DNA from 2 places in the Streptomyces sp. PL-25 genome. Region 1 is predicted to be linked to the other one. Evidence: riboswitches for the same ligand, from Rfam matches in the RefSeq annotation. Region 1 holds a riboswitch; the other holds the start of a gene.
What was found. A riboswitch is a leader RNA that binds a small molecule or an ion and turns the genes downstream of it on or off. The one in region 1 is predicted to bind thiamine pyrophosphate.

Region 2: linked by a shared signal. The riboswitch ahead of R4Z62_RS01435 (purine-cytosine permease family protein) and the one ahead of thiO (glycine oxidase ThiO) in region 1 are both predicted to bind thiamine pyrophosphate.

The regions. Positions count from the first base shown of each region.
Region 1 covers NZ_CP136997.1:1,830,509-1,838,132, forward strand. Annotated here, with positions in the region: gene metF (methylenetetrahydrofolate reductase [NAD(P)H]) at 1-358, opposite strand, end outside; gene thiE (thiamine phosphate synthase) at 512-1,174, opposite strand; gene R4Z62_RS08135 (Rv2175c family DNA-binding protein) at 1,416-1,781, opposite strand; gene R4Z62_RS08140 (NAD(P)/FAD-dependent oxidoreductase) at 1,882-3,162, opposite strand; TPP riboswitch at 3,312-3,423, shown strand; gene thiO (glycine oxidase ThiO) at 3,421-4,584, shown strand; gene thiS (sulfur carrier protein ThiS) at 4,617-4,817, shown strand; gene R4Z62_RS08155 (thiazole synthase) at 4,822-5,616, shown strand; gene pknB (Stk1 family PASTA domain-containing Ser/Thr kinase) at 5,741-7,624, shown strand, end outside.
Region 2 covers NZ_CP136997.1:338,372-345,995, forward strand. Annotated here, with positions in the region: gene R4Z62_RS01420 (DUF979 domain-containing protein) at 1-393, shown strand, start outside; gene pcp (pyroglutamyl-peptidase I) at 458-1,108, shown strand; gene R4Z62_RS01430 (DUF2891 domain-containing protein) at 1,108-2,127, shown strand; TPP riboswitch at 2,193-2,288, shown strand; gene R4Z62_RS01435 (purine-cytosine permease family protein) at 2,278-3,678, shown strand; gene R4Z62_RS01440 (hypothetical protein) at 3,809-4,372, shown strand; gene R4Z62_RS01445 (LLM class flavin-dependent oxidoreductase) at 4,396-5,553, opposite strand; gene R4Z62_RS01450 (acyl-CoA dehydrogenase family protein) at 6,085-7,341, opposite strand; gene R4Z62_RS01455 (helix-turn-helix transcriptional regulator) at 7,582-7,624, opposite strand, start outside.

The DNA.
Region 1 (7,624 bases):
GCAGGGCCAGCATGTTGCGGATCCCGGCGTCGGCGTACTGCCCGATGATGTTGCGCAGGTCGGCCACGGAGTGGTCGACGGCGGTGAGGTGGGCGATCGGGGTGAGCGTGGTGTCCGAGGCGATGGCCTCGGTCGCCTTGACCGTGCCCGCGCGGGTGGAGCCGCCCGCGCCGTAGGTCACCGAGACGAAGTCGGGCGCCACGGCCTCGACCCGGCGCAGCGCGTTCCACAGGTTCCGCTCGCCCTTCGGGGTTTTCGGGGCGTAGAACTCGAAGGAGTACGTCGTCTTGCCGGTCGCGAGCATGTCGCGGACCGTGCGGGCGTGGTCCGACCTGGTGGATGCGGTGCCGAGGGCCATACCCGCAGGTTAGCCAGGGTGCGGCGGCCACCCAACCGAACGATGGCTTTTTGCCCGGTTTGCCGAGTTGTTGTCCACTCCTTGGACACTTTCTGTCCACGGACGCGCCGGACCGGTCCGCGGCCGGGGCTGAGATCGGGGCCGGGGCCGGGGTCAGACCGTCTCGCGCAGCCGCTTCGCGAACTCCGCCGCCGCGGCGCCGGGATCAGCGGCCTCGGTGATCGCCCGGACCACGACGACCCGCCGGGCGCCCGCCTCCAGCACCTGGTCCAGATTGCCCAGGTCGATACCGCCGATGGCGAACCAGGGGCGGTCGGTGCCCAGGGAGGCGGTGTACCGGACCAGGTCGAGGCCGGGCGCGTGGCGGCCGGGCTTGGTCGGGGTGGGCCAGCAGGGGCCGGTGCAGAAGTAGTCCACGCCGTCCTGGACGGCGGCAGCGGCGGCCTCGGACTCGGCGTGGGTGGAGCGGCCGATCAGGATGTCGCCGCCGAGGACGGCGCGGGCCGCCGGGACCGGCAGGTCGCCCTGGCCCAGATGCAGCACGTCGGCGCGGGCCGCGTGGGCGACGTCCGCGCGGTCGTTGACCGCGAGCAGTCTGCCGTGGCGGGCGCAGGCGTCGGCGAACACCTCCAGGTGCTCCAGCTCCTCCCCGGCCTCCATGCCCTTGTCGCGCAGCTGCACGATGTCGACCCCGCCCGCGAGGACCGCGTCCAGGAACTCGGGCAGGTCGCCCCGGTCCTTGCGGGCGTCCGTGCACAGATACAGGCGCGCGTCGGCCAGACGGGCGCGGGCGGCGGCTGCGGCGGTGTCGGACATGCGTGGAGTCCCCCTGCGATCGGATCAGTGGTGCGTGGTCGTGCGTGCTGCGGGGCGTGCGTACCGCGCGCAGTGCCTACGCGTGTGCGTACCTGTGCGTGCGTACGTGCTGGTGTTCCGGTCGCCGTGCGGGCCGGAGGGAGGCACGGGGCGCGCGCGGCGCGCACGCCCCGTCCGCGTCCGCCGTCCGGCGCGGCTACGCCCCGCACGGCTCGGTGGGCCGGTCGTCCCGGCCTCGGGCTCAGACGGCCAGCGCCTGGGCGCGGCGCTTCACCTCCGTGCCGCGGTTCTCACTGAGGGCCTGCGCGGGGGTGCCGGGCAGGCTGGGGTCGGGGGTGAAGAGCCACTCGATCATCTCTTCGGCCGTGAAGCCGTCGTCCCGCAGCAGGGTCAGGGTCCCGGTCAGGCCCTTGACGACCTTGTCCCCGTCGATGAAGGCGGCGGGGACGTGCAGCGCGCGGTTCTCACCCCGGCGTACGGCGATGAGCTGGCCCTCCTTCACCAGCTGCCGCACACGCGTCACCTCGACGCCGAGCATCTCGGCGATGTCGGGGAGGGTGAGCCAGGCGGGGACGAGCCCATCGGTCTTCGCGTCAATCTCGGTCACAGAACCAAGCGTGCCATCTGCCACTGACACGCGGAAGCCGACCCCGTCCACCCGGGCGGCGCGGCCGGGCACCGCGCCCTGGGACCTCCCCTGGCTATAGCTAGCCGACGGCCGTCTTCAGCGGCCGCGCCGGGTCCGCCAGCAGCTCGGGGTCCATCGGCGCGCCTCCCTCGATCAGCCGTCTGCCCTGGGCGAGATCCCGCGGCCGGCCGACCGCCAACAGGGCGACCAGCCGCCCCTGGCGCAGCCAGCAGACCGTCCACGCCGGACCGGACGGCTCGCCGCGCCAGACCATGGCGTCGGCCGCGGTGTGGTGCCCGGCGTACTGCACGAACCGGCCGAACTGCTCGGACCAGAAGTACGGCACCGGGTCGTAGGCCGCGGGGGTCAGGCCGATCACGTCGGCGGCGACGGTGCGCGGCCCCTGGAGCGCGTTGTCCCAGTGGTGGACCAGCAGGCGTTCGCCGTAGCGGCGCGAGGGGAAGGAGGCGCAGTCGCCGACCGCGTACACGTCCGGGGCGCTGGTGCGCAGATGGTCGTCGGCGAGCACCTCGCCCCACTCGCCCAGGGCGATGCCGGAACCGGCCAGCCAGGCGGTGGCGGGGCGGGCGCCGATGCCGACGACCACGGCACCGGCGGGCAGCCGCTCGCCGTCGTCGAGGACGACCGCTCCGGGCTCGACGGCCGCCACGCGCGCGTGGGTGCGCAGCACGGCGCCGCTGTCGGCGTACCAGGCGGTCATGGGCGCGGCCACCTCGGCGGGCAGGACGCCCGCCAGCGGCCGGCCGGCGGCCTCCACGACCGTCACGGCGCAGCCCGCCTCGCGCGCGGCGGTGGCGAACTCGGCGCCGATCCAGCCCGCGCCGACCACCACGACGTCGTGCTGTCCGGCGAGGACCGGGCGCAGCCGTTCGGCGTCGTCCAGGGTGCGCAGCAGGTGCACACCGGGGACGTCCTCGGTGCCGGGCAGCCGCACCGGTTCGGCGCCGGTGGCCAGGACGAGCACGTCGTACGGGACGGGCCCCGCGGAGGTGTCGAGCACATGGACGTCGGTGTGTACGGCCAGGGCCTCGCAGCCCAGGCGCAGCTCGACGCCGAGGGCCTCGAAGTCGACGTCGAAGGCGGAGCCCTCCGCCTTGCCGAGCAGGACGGCCTTGGACAGCGGCGGCCGGTCGTAGGGCTGGTGGGGTTCGGCGCCGATCAGGGTGACCGTGCCGGTGAAGCCCTGTTCACGCAGGGCGACCGCGGTCTGCACGCCGGCCATGCCCGCGCCGACGACGACCACGCGCCGCGGCTGCGGCGCGCCCTGCCGGGCCCGCCCGTGCTCCTGCTCCCGCGCCTGCGCCTGCGCCTGTCCCGGTTCCGGTGTCTGCTCGCTCACCCGATCACCATAGTCACCTGACAAGGCGTCAGGCAGGGGGCCGGTCCGGGCGCGGGTACCGGTCCGGTCCGGGCCCCGGTCCGCGGGGAGGCGGCGCACCGGAGGCTCCCTTACAGAGGCGCTGCTCGTGGGGCTAGGCTGGCGACCGTACAAGCACTCGCGGGAGCCCGGACGCACCGGGCTGAGAGGGAGGCTGGCGGCCTCCGACCGTACGAACCTGATCCGGGTCATGCCGGCGAAGGGAGGGGCTGGACGCCCATGTCGTCGCCACGTACGTCAGACGTCCTCGTCGTCGGGGGCGGAATCATCGGGCTCGTGACCGCCTGGCGGGCGGCCCTGCGCGGGCTGTCCACGGCCGTGGTGGATCCCGAGCCGGGCGGCGGGGCCGCGCAGGTGGCGGCCGGGATGCTGGCCGCCGTCACGGAGCTGCACTACGGCGAGGAGACGCTGCTCGGCCTGAACCTGGCCTCGGCCCGCCGCTATCCGGACTTCGCGGCCGAGCTGACCGAGGCCACCGGGCACGACCTCGGCTACCGCCGCTGCGGCACGCTCGCCGTCGCGCTGGACACCGACGACCGCGCCCACCTGCGGGACCTGCACGCCCTGCAACTGCGCTGCGGGCTGGAGGCGGAGTGGCTGTCCGGGCGGGACTGCCGCCGTCTGGAGCCGATGCTCGCGCCGGGTGTGCGCGGCGGTCTGCGGGTGGACGGCGACCACCAGATCGACCCGCGCCGTCTGTCCGCCGCCCTGGTGGCCGCCTGCGAGCGCGCCGGGGTGGTCTTCCACCGCGACCGGGCCGAGCGGCTCACCCTCGCCCGGGGCCGGGCCGCGGGGTGCGTCCTGCGCGACGGCACGGCGCTCGGCGCCGAGCAGGTGGTGCTGGCCGCCGGCAGCCTCAGCGGACGCCTGGCGGGGGTCCCGGACGAGGTGCTGCCGCCGGTGCGCCCGGTCAAGGGGCAGGTGCTGCGGCTGACCGTGCCGAAGCGGTACGCGCCGTTCCTGAGCCGCACCGTGCGCGCCGTGGTGCGCGGCGGCCACGTCTACCTGGTGCCGCGCCTGAACGGCGAGCTGGTCGTCGGCGCCACCAGCGAGGAGCTGGGCTGGGACACGACGGTGACCGCGGGCGGCGTCTACGAGCTGCTGCGCGACGCGCACGAGCTGGTGCCCGGGATCACCGAGCTGCCGCTGACCGAGACCCGCGCCGGACTGCGCCCCGGTTCCCCGGACAACGCGCCGCTGCTCGGCCCGACCGGTCTGGACGGGCTGCTGCTGGCCACCGGGCACCACCGCAACGGCGTGCTGCTCACCCCGGTCACCGGCGACGTCATGGCGCACGCCCTGACCACCGGCGCGCTGCCGGACGAGGCCCGTCCCTTCACCCCGCGGCGGTTCGCCGCCGCCCGCACGGAGCAGCCCGTATGAACACCTCCGCACCCCCGCCCCCGCCCCCGCTCCTGTCCGTCTCCGTCAACGGCGAGCCGCGCGAGATCGCGCCCGGCACGGCCCTGGACGCCGTCGTGCGCGCCGTGACGGCTGCGCCCTCCGGGGTGGCCGCCGCCGTCAACGAGACCGTCGTCCCGCGCACCCAGTGGCCCGCCACCGCGCTGTCCGAGGGCGACCGCGTCGAGATCCTCACCGCCGTCCAAGGAGGCTGACCCCATGGCCGACGACCCCTTCCTCCTGGGAGGCACGTCCTACACCTCCCGGCTGATCATGGGCACCGGCGGTGCGCCCAGCCTGGACGTGCTGGAACGGTCCCTGGTGGCCTCCGGCACCGAGCTGACCACGGTCGCGATGCGCCGGGTGGACCCCTCGTCGCACGGTTCGGTGCTGTCCGTGCTGGACCGGCTCGGCATCCGGGTGCTGCCCAACACGGCGGGCTGCTTCACGGCGGGCGAGGCGGTGCTGACCGCCCGCCTGGCCCGCGAGGCGCTCGGCACCGACCTGGTCAAGCTGGAGGTCATCGCCGACGAGCGCACCCTGCTGCCGGACCCGATCGAGCTGCTGGACGCGGCGGAGACGCTGGTCGACGACGGCTTCACGGTGCTGCCGTACACCAATGACGACCCGGTGCTCGCCCGCAAGCTCCAGGACGTGGGCTGTGCCGCGGTCATGCCGCTGGGCTCGCCGATCGGCTCCGGCCTCGGCATCCGCAATCCGCACAACTTCGAGCTGATCGTGGAGCACGCGCGCGTGCCGGTGATCCTGGACGCGGGCGCCGGTACGGCCTCCGACGTGGCGCTGGCCATGGAGCTGGGCTGCGACGCCGTGATGCTCGCCTCGGCGGTGACGCGGGCGCAGGAGCCGGCGGTGATGGCGGAGGCGATGCGGCACGCGGTGACGGCCGGCCGGCTGGCCCGGCTGGCGGGCCGCATCCCCAAGCGCCACTTCGCGCGGGCGTCGTCCCCGGAGCAGGGCCTGGCCGCCCTGGACCCGGAACGGCCCGCGTTCTAGGTCCCGTCACAGGGTCCCGTCACAGGCCCCGCGCGCGTGGGAAGCGTCACAGCTCGGTCGCAGTCCCGGCGCCGGGGCCCGCGGGGCGGTGAGGGTGTCGGTGGCGGCTCGTAGACTCACGTGCGTGGATACGACCCTTCAGGACCCTCTCGTCGGGCAGGTGCTCGACGGCCGGTATCGCGTCGACGCGCGGATCGCCGTCGGCGGGATGGCCACGGTCTACCGGGCCCTGGACACCCGTCTGGACCGCGTGCTCGCGCTCAAGGTGATGCACCCGGCGCTCGCGGTCGACGGTTCCTTCGTGGAGCGGTTCATCCGGGAGGCCAAGTCGGTGGCCCGCCTGGACCACCCGAACGTGGTGCAGGTCTTCGACCAGGGCACCGACGGGTCGTACGTCTACCTCGCCATGGAGTACGTCGCCGGGTGCACGCTGCGTGACGTGCTGCGCGAGCGCGGGGCGCTCCAGCCGCGGGCCGCGCTGGACATCCTGGAGCCGGTGCTCGCGGCGCTCGGCGCGGCGCACCGCGCCGGGTTCGTGCACCGCGACATGAAGCCGGAGAACGTGCTGATAGGGGACGACGGCCGGGTCAAGGTCGCCGACTTCGGGCTGGTCCGCGCGGTGGACTCGGTCACCAGCACCACCGGCGCCGTCCTGGGCACCGTCTCCTACCTGGCCCCCGAGCAGATAGAGCAGGGCACCGCCGATCCCCGCGTCGACGTGTACGCGTGCGGTGTGGTGCTCTACGAGATGCTGACCGGCGGCAAGCCCCACCAGGGCGACAGCCCGGCCCAGGTGCTGTACCAGCATCTGCACGAGGACGTGCCGGCCCCGTCCGCAGCGGTGCCCGGCCTGCCGTACGCGCTGGACGAGCTGGTCGCCGCGGCCACCGCGCGCACCGCCGGCGTCCGGCCGCACGACGCGGTGGCGCTGCTGGCGCGGGTCCGCGAGGCCCGCGCCGCGCTCTCCGCGCAGCAGCTCGACGCCCTGCCGCCGCAGGCCCGCACCGCGGAGCACGACAACGGCGAGGACCGTACGAGCGTGATCCCGCGCGCGCTGACGGTGCCGCGTCCGCTGCCGGTGAACGAGGACACGCCGGACCCGGCCGGTGCGGGCGGCGGGGACCCGCTGCACCGCACCAGCCGCTTCGAGGCGTCCGCGGCCCTGGCGCCCCGGCGGTCCGTCCGGCGGCCGAAGCGGATGGTGCTGACCGTGGTCGCCGCCGTCCTGCTGCTCCTCGGTGTCGGCGGCGGCGTCTGGTACATCAACTCCGGCCAGTTCACGAAGGTGCCGCCGCTGCTGGCGAAGACCGAGGCACAGGCCAGGAAGCGGCTCGACGCGGCCGGTCTGGACGTCAAGGACGTCAAGCACGCCTACAGCGACACCGTGAAGCGCGGCACCGTCATCAGCACCGACCCGGCGGCGGGCGCCCGGATCCGCAGCAACGACGCGGTGACGCTCACCGTCTCCGACGGCCCGGAGACCGTGAAGGTGCCGGATCTGAAGGGCCGCACGCTGGACGCGGCCCAGCGCCTGCTGAAGAAGGCCGGTCTGGAGCCGGGCATGGTGCGCCGCGCGTTCAGCGAGGACGTCGCGAAGGGCTCGGTGACCGGCACGGACCCCGCCTCGGGCACCGAGCGGCACGCGGGCTCGGCGATCGCGCTCACCGTCAGCAGGGGCAGCCCGGTCGACGTGCCGGACGTCGCGGGAGACGACCTGGACCAGGCGAGGTCCGAGCTGGAGGAGGCGGGCCTGAAGGTGACGGTCGCCTCCGAGCAGGTCAACTCCGAGCACGACAAGGGGCAGGTCGCCCGGCAGAGCCCGGCGGCCGGCGGCCAGGCGGCCGAGGGCGACACGGTCACGCTGACCCTGTCCAAGGGCCCGGAGATGATCGAGGTCCCGGATGTGACGGGCGACAGCGTCGACGATGCGCACAAGGCGCTGGAGGACGCCGGTTTCAAGGTCTCCGAGGACCGCGGGCTGCTCGGCCTGTTCGGCGACACCGTCAAG
Region 2 (7,624 bases), 1.5 Mb from region 1:
CTGGCCGGGGTCGGCACCCAGGTCGGCAAGATCGTGGACGATGTGCTGCCGGACAACTCGAAGTACCTCGCCGTGCTGGCGTACTGCCTGGGCATGTTCCTGTTCACGGTGATCATGGGCAACGCGTTCGCCGCCTTCCCGGTGATGACCGCGGCGATCGGCTGGCCCGTCCTCATCCAGCAGATGCACGGCAACGAGGCCGCCGTCCTCGCGATCGGCATGCTGGCGGGCTTCGCCGGCACGCTGTGCACCCCGATGGCCGCCAACTTCAACATCGTCCCGGCCACCCTGCTCGAACTGAAGGACCAGTACGGGCCGATCAAGGCGCAGATACCGACGGCGATCCCGCTGCTGGGCTGCTGCATCGTGATCATGGCGGTCTTCGCCTTCTGAGCCCGCCGGACCGCCCCGCCCGCCGTCCCGCCCCCTGGCCCTCGTACCTCCTGGAGGAAGCCCCATGACCCGTGTGCTCGTCACCGGCTTCGCCCCGTTCGGCGGCGAACAGGTGAACCCGTCCTGGCAGGCCGCCTCGCTGCTGGCCGCCGAACCGCCCGCCGGCCTCACCGTCACCGCCGCCGAACTGCCCTGCGTCTTCGGCGCGGCCCTCGACGCGCTGCGGGACGCCGTGCGGGCGAGCGCCCCCGACCTCGTCGTGTGCCTGGGCCAGGCGGGCGGCCGGCCCGCCGTCACCGTCGAACGCGTCGCCGTGAACATCGACGACGCCCGCATCCCCGACAACGCCGGCGCCCAGCCCGTCGACGAACCCGTGATCCCCGGCGGCCCCGCCGCCTACTTCTCCACCCTCCCGGTGAAGGCGTGCGTGGCCGCCCTGCGCGCGGCCGGTGTCCCGGCCGCCGTCTCGAACACCGCGGGCACCTTCGTCTGCAACCACGTCGCCTACGGCCTCGGCCATCTGCTCGCCACCGAGTTCCCCGGGGTGCGCGGCGGCTTCATGCACGTGCCCTGGGCGCCGGAGCAGGTCACCGACGGCTCCGCGCCCGCCCTGGAGCCCGCCACCGTGGCCCGCGGGCTGCGCGCCCTGCTGGCCGCCGCCGCGAGCACACCCGCCGGACAGGACCTGCGCGTCACCGAGGGGGCCACCCACTGATGCCCCTCGCCTCCCACGCGGCGCCCTTCGCCCGGCTCGCCCTGGCCAACATCACCCGCGAGTACCCCAACTTCCCCGCCCACCTGGTGGCCTCCCCGGACGAGGACACCCGGCCGAGCACCCTCCACCCGGCCTTCTACGGCGCCTACGACTGGCACTCCGCCGTCCACATGCACTGGCTGCTGGTACGGCTGCTGCGCCGCCACGGCGGCACCCCCGCGCTGCCCGGCACCGCGCCGTTCACCGCCGTGCTCGACCGGCACCTCACCACCGAGCGCATCACCGCCGAGGCCGCCTACCTGCTCGACCGGCCCTCCTTCGAGCGGCCCTACGGCTGGGCCTGGCTCCTCGCGCTCGCCGCCGAGTGCCGCGCCCACGGCGGCGAGGCGGGCGCCCGCTGGACCGAGGCGCTGGCACCGGGCGTCGCCGCCGTCGACCGGCTGCTGGCCGACTGGCTGCCCAAGGCCACCTATCCCGTGCGCCACGGCAACCACCCCAACAGCGCCTTCGCGCTCGGCCTCGCCCTCGACTCGGGCGAGCTGTCCCCCGCGACCGACCGTGCCGTACGGGACCGCCTGCTGGCCTGGTTCGCCGACGACCACGACGCGCCCGCGCACTGGGAGCCCTCCGGCCAGGACTTCCTGTCCCCCGCCCTGACCGAGGCCGACGCCGTACGCCGGGTGCTGGAGCCGGAGCGGTTCGCGTCCTGGCTCGACCGGTTCCTGCCCGCCCTGGGCTCCGGGGCGCCCTGCGCGCCGCTGGACGTGCCCGTGGTCTCCGACCACGCCGATCCGCAGATCGGCCATCTGCTCGGCCTCGCCCTCAGCCGGGCCGCCGCGCTGCGCTCCCTGGCGGCGGCGCTGCCGGACGGACCGGTCCGCACCCGCCTCTCCGGGGCCGCCGACGCCCATCTCGCGGCGGGCCTGCCGGCCGTGGAGCGCGGCGACTTCACCACCGACCACTGGCTGGCCACCTTCGCCGTCCTCGCCCTGGACCCGGAGCCCGGCGCGAGCCGCTGACCCGCCCCGGCCCTCCCCCGCCCTCCCCGACGCCGCCGGGGGGGGCGGGGCTATTCTGACCGGCGTACCTGGACACGGGGTGCCCCCGCACGGGGGCTGAGATCACACCCGTCGAACCTGAACCAGTTAGGACTGGCGGAGGGATGTCACATGTCAGTGCCGTATGCCCGCGGTGAAGCGGCCCCCGGAGATCCCCGGCACGTCTTCGACGGGCGGATGCCGACGGCCCCGGGCGATCTGCGCGTGGAGGCGCGGGGCATCGCCCCGGTCCCCGAGGACGCCCGCTACGGCAGCCCCGCGCGGCTGTTCACCGTCTGGTTCGCCCCCAATCTGACCATGACCGGCGTGTTCACCGGCACCGTCGGCAGCACGCTCGGCCTGGACTTCCCGACCGCGCTGGCCGCCGTCGTCCTCGGCACCCTGCTGGGCGCGGTGCCGACCGCCTACCTGGGCACCTGGGGCAGCCGGACCGGTGCGGCGCAGCTGCCGCTGGCCCGCCTCGCCTTCGGCCGGGCCGTCACGGTGCCGGGCGCCCTGCAATGGCTGTCCTCCATCGCCTGGGACGCCCTGATCGGCCTGTTCGGCGGGGACGCGCTGGCCCAGCTCTGCGGCTGGCCGTTCTGGGCCGGGGTGCTGGTGATGATGGCGGGACAGGGCGCGCTGGGCGTGCTCGGCTACGAGGCGATCCACCGCCTCCAGACGGTGATGACGTTCGGGCTCGCCGCGGCCTTCACCGTCGTGGCCGTCAAGCTCGCCGACGGCGGCCACACCGGCGCGAGCGCCACCGCGCACGGCGCCGACCGCGCCGGGGCGTTCGTCCTGACCTGCACCGTCGCGCTGAGCCTCGCCCTGTCCTGGGCCCCCTACGCCAGCGACTTCAGCCGCTATCTGCCCCGGACCGCCTCCCGTCCGCGCATGTTCTGGTGCACCCTGCTCGGCGTCGGCCTGTCGTTCGTCGCGGTGCAGGCGCTCGGCCTGTGGGGTGCCGCCCAGTTCACCGACCAGACCGCCCGGGGCGTGGACCGGGTCCTCGGCGGCGGCGCGCTCGGCGCGTTCGGGCTGCTCGCGGTCGCCCTGGCGGCCCTGTGCAGCAACGCCATGAACGACTACAGCGGGTCGCTGGCCCTCCAGACGACGGGTGTGCGCCTGCCGCGCCCGGTGGCCGCCGCGTTCGCCGCGGTCCTCGGCTTCCCGCTGGTGCTCTGGATGCACGCGGCCGACACCACCGCCCGCTTCCAGAACGTCCTGCTCTTCGTCGGGTACTGGATCCCCGGGTTCTGCGCCGTCGTCATCGTCGACTGGGCCGCCCGCGCACGGGCCCGCGGCGGCCGCCCGGTCGATCTGGCCGAGGAGACGGCCCGCCCGCAGCCGTGGTGGCCCGCGCTGACGGCGTTCGCCGCCGCCTTCGCCGCCGCCGTGCCCTTCATGAACACCGGCCTCTACCTGGGCCCGGCCGCCGAGGCGCTGCACGGCGCCGACCTCGCCTACCCGGTGGCGTTCGTGGCCGCGCTGCTCGTCTACGCGCCGCTGCGGGTGCTGCGGCGGCGCTGACGGCACCGGCCCGGAAGGGGCGCCTATCCCGCCGACATCGTGCGCACCGTCCCGTAGTTGGGCATGCTCGCAGCAGCGGGGCGTCCCGCGTGCGGGGCCGGGCACGGCCCCGGGGGAAGGCGGTGGGTCGGTGGCACACAAGAAGGCAGGGGCCGGTTCGGGCGCGCCGACCGGGCGGTCCGGGGCGAGCGCCGCGGCCGACCGGGCGGCCCGGGTCGCGGAGCGGCACGGGTTCGGCGCGCACCGCGCCACCCGCGCGCTCGGCGGCGGGGACGCCGGCTGCGCGGGCTTCGGGGCGGCGGTCGTCCTGCTGGCGCCGGGGATCGGCCTGACCGCCGGGTCCCACGGCACGGCGGTCACCGCGCTCGGCGCCGCCTTCCTGGCCCTCGCCGTCGCGCTGCCCCTCGCGGCCCTGCGCCACGAGCGGCACCGCGACGGCCGCCTGCCCCGCATGCATGCCTTCGACGGCGGTCTCGTCCTCACCGGCAGGACCGACGCCGTCGCGCACCCCTGGCGGGACATCCGCGTGGTGGAGCGCGCCGAGACCACGACGGTCGGCCAGGGCGGCAACCGCATGACCGTCCGGCGCCTACGGTTCCAGCATGTCGGCGGGCAGGTGCTGTGCTCCATGGCGGCGGACGCCACCGCCGTCGAGATCGCCAGGGTCGCGCTCGCGGGCGGCGCACACACCTGACGGTCCGTCATATCAAGTGTTTCTCACGCCCGTTCGCCTGCCTGCGCCAGCACCCGGGAACCCTGCCCGGCCGCGTCGGCGGCGGCCGCGCCCGCGCGTTCGGCGTCGCGCCTGGCGACCTCCTCGCGGACGAGCGGGATCACGTACCGGCCGAAGTCGATCGCGTCGTCCAGCAGGTCGTACCCCCGGGCGGAGAGGATGTCGACGCCGAGGTCGTAGTAGTCCAGGAGCGCGCGGGCGACCGTCTCCGGGGTGCCGACCAGGGCGTTGGAGTTGCCCGCTCCGCCGGTCGCGGCGGCGGTGGGGGTCCACAGCGCGCGGTCGTAGCGCTCGCCCTGCGCGGCGATGTCGAGCAGCCGCTGGGAGCCCGTGTTCTGCGGCGCGTCGCCCCGGTGGTGCCGTACGGCACCGGCGGCCCGCCGCTCCCGGATGGCGCCGACCGTGCGGTGGGCCTTCTCCCACGCCAGTTCCTCGGTCGGGGCGATGATCGGGCGGAAGGCGACCTGGATGCGCGGGAGGCCGGTGCGGCCCGCCGCCCGCGCGGCGGCGCGCACGGACTCGATCTGCTCGGCGGTCCGGGCCAGCGGCTCGCCCCACAGGCAGTAGATGTCGGCCTCGGCGCCGCCCGCGGCGTACGCGGCGGGCGACGAGCCCCCGAACGAGACGCCGGGGCGCGGCTGCTGGACGGGGAAGACGTCGCTGACGAAGTCGTGGAAGCGGTAGTGCTCGCCCTCGTGGTCGAAGGGTTCGCGGGTGGTCCAGATCTTCTTGACGATGCCGATGTACTCGCGGGTGCGGGCGTAGCGCTCGTCCTTGGTCAGGGTGTCGCCCTCGCGGCGCTGTTCGTGGTCGCTGCCGCCGGTGATGAAGTGGACGGTCAGCCGGCCGTCGCTGATCTGGTCCAGGGTGGCGAAGGTCTTCGCGGCGAAGGTGGGGTAGGAGACGTTGGGCCGGTGGGCGAGCAGGATCCCCAGCCGCTCGGTGCGGCTCGCCACGTACGCGGCGGCCGGCGCGGGGTCCGGGGAACCGGAGCCGTAGGCGAACAGCACCCGGTCCCAGCCGTACTCCTCGTGCGCTCGGGCGAGGCGGAGCGTGTAGTCCTTGTCGAAGGCGGCGCCGGAGCGCGGGGTGGTCTCGGAGCCGTCGTTGGTGGCGGCGATGCCGAGGAATTCCACGGGCATGCGAGTGGCCTTTCGTCCGATGGGCCTGCTGGGGAGAAGGTCGGTGGGCGGTGGGGCGCGCGGGCGCGGCGGCGTCGGCTCGCCGCGCCGCCGGTCCAGCGCGGCGGGGACGCGACGAGGGGACGATGCGACGGCTTCGGGCGTCGGGGGCGGAACCGGACGTCGGGTACGGATCCGGGCGTCGGGTACGGAGAGGTGCGCGGAGGAAGCGCCGGGGCCGCGGACGCGCGCGAAAACCGCTCGGTCCGCGTGGGGTCACCCGGAGGCAGCGGGGCGGGCCGGTCGGGCGGGCCCTTGCCGGGTCAGGCGCGACACGCCGCGGACCACACCCGACCGAAGTCGATGTGGTCGCGCGTGGTCAAGCGCTGCCGCCGGGCCGTCATGCCCTCCATTGAGCAAGAGATCGCGCCGCCCGTCAACAGGTGCCCGGATGCCGGACCCTTCCTGACGGGCCGCCTGACGGGCCGTCGGCGGGGCCTCGGCCGGGGGCCGGCCGGGGCGGGCGGTGGCCGGGCCCGGCGGTCCCGGGGTTCAGCTCCAGGGGGCCGACGAGGCGCGCGCGCCGTGCAGGAAGTGGTCGCCGAGGGAGCGCAGGACGGGGGCGGCGGGACCGCGTCCGGTGAGCACCCGGATGTTGCGCCAGAACCGGTCGAGCCCCTCGGCGCCCGCCAGTTCCAGGACCCCTTCCCCGGCGCGCAGGGCCGACCGCGCCGTGACGGCCTCGGCGGCGGCGACGAGGGCGGCGGCGTCCGCGCGCCGCTCCGTGTCCAGCTCCGGTCCGGCGGCCAGGCTCCGCGCCATGGCGGTCGTGGCACGGTCGACGACCGCCGAGGCGCTGTGCACGGCCAGCGCCAGTTCCCCGAAGGCCAGCAGCATGTCGGCGTCCGCGCCCGGGGGCAGGTCGGGACAGAGCGCCGGTTCGGTCACGGGCCGGGCGTGGGAGGCGGCACGGGCCAGGTCGCGCGCCTCGGCGAGCGCGCCCTCGGCCACGCCCAGGACGACCTGGGCGAGCATGAGCCGCAGGGCGAGCGGGGCGAGGGTGGCCGAGGGGGCCATCGCGTCCTCGTCGTGGGCGGCGGCGCCGATGACGTCGGACGGGCCGACCGGCACGTCCTCGAAGACCACCGTGCCCGCGCCGGTGAGCCGCTGGCCCAGCCGGTCGGTCACAGGAGTGCGGCCGGCCCCGGGGTGGCGCGGGTCCACCAGGACGACGAGGGCGTCGCCGCCGGAGACGCGGACCGCGTCCAGGACGAGCCGGTCGGCCGTGTCCACGGCGGTGGGCAGGGTCCGCCGGCCGTTGAGGCGGTAGCCGCCGCCGGCCCGGGACAGGGTCAGGCCGGCGCCCGGGTCGCCGAGGTGCCGGGCCCCGTCCGTGCCGTCCGGTCCGGTGCCGCCCGCCAGCAGCCACTGCTCGCGCACGGCACGGGACTCCAGTTCGGCCGCGTGGCCCGGCTCGGCGAGGAAGCGGGCGGTCCAGGACAGGACGTAGTGGCGGCCGAGGAGTTCGCCCATCGAGCCGTCGGCGACCGCGATCCGGCGGACGATGTCGCAGGCGTCCCGCCACCCGGTGCCCGCGCCCCGCGCGCCCGGCGGTACGAGGGCGGCGGTGAGGCCGGAGTCGCGCAGCCGGGCCACCTCGTCGTAGGGCGGCTTGCCGGCCCGGTCGCGGTCGATCGCGTCCACCGCGAGATCGTCGGCGAGGTCCTGGGCGACCCGCTTCCAGATCCCGGTCGCCCCGGCGGCGTCGTCGGTGCCATGGACGTCGTCGGCCTCCGCGGCCCCGCTCATCGTCGTACCCCGGACGGACGCGCAACGGGTGTGCTCACGGCGACCCCACCATTCTCCATTTTTCCTATCGGATAAGTAGGGAATCATCCTGGGCGCCCGGCCCGGCCCCGGCAAGAGGGCGTCCGCCAGGCGGACATGGCCGTCCCGCGCCTCGGGACGCGGCGACGCGGGGAAACGGGGAAGCGGGGATCCGACGGATGGCCAGGGCGGCGCGCACGACAGGTCCGTACGGCGCGTGCGTCAGGGCGGTCCGGGGAGCGTCCGGCGGGCGCTCTCGGCGAGG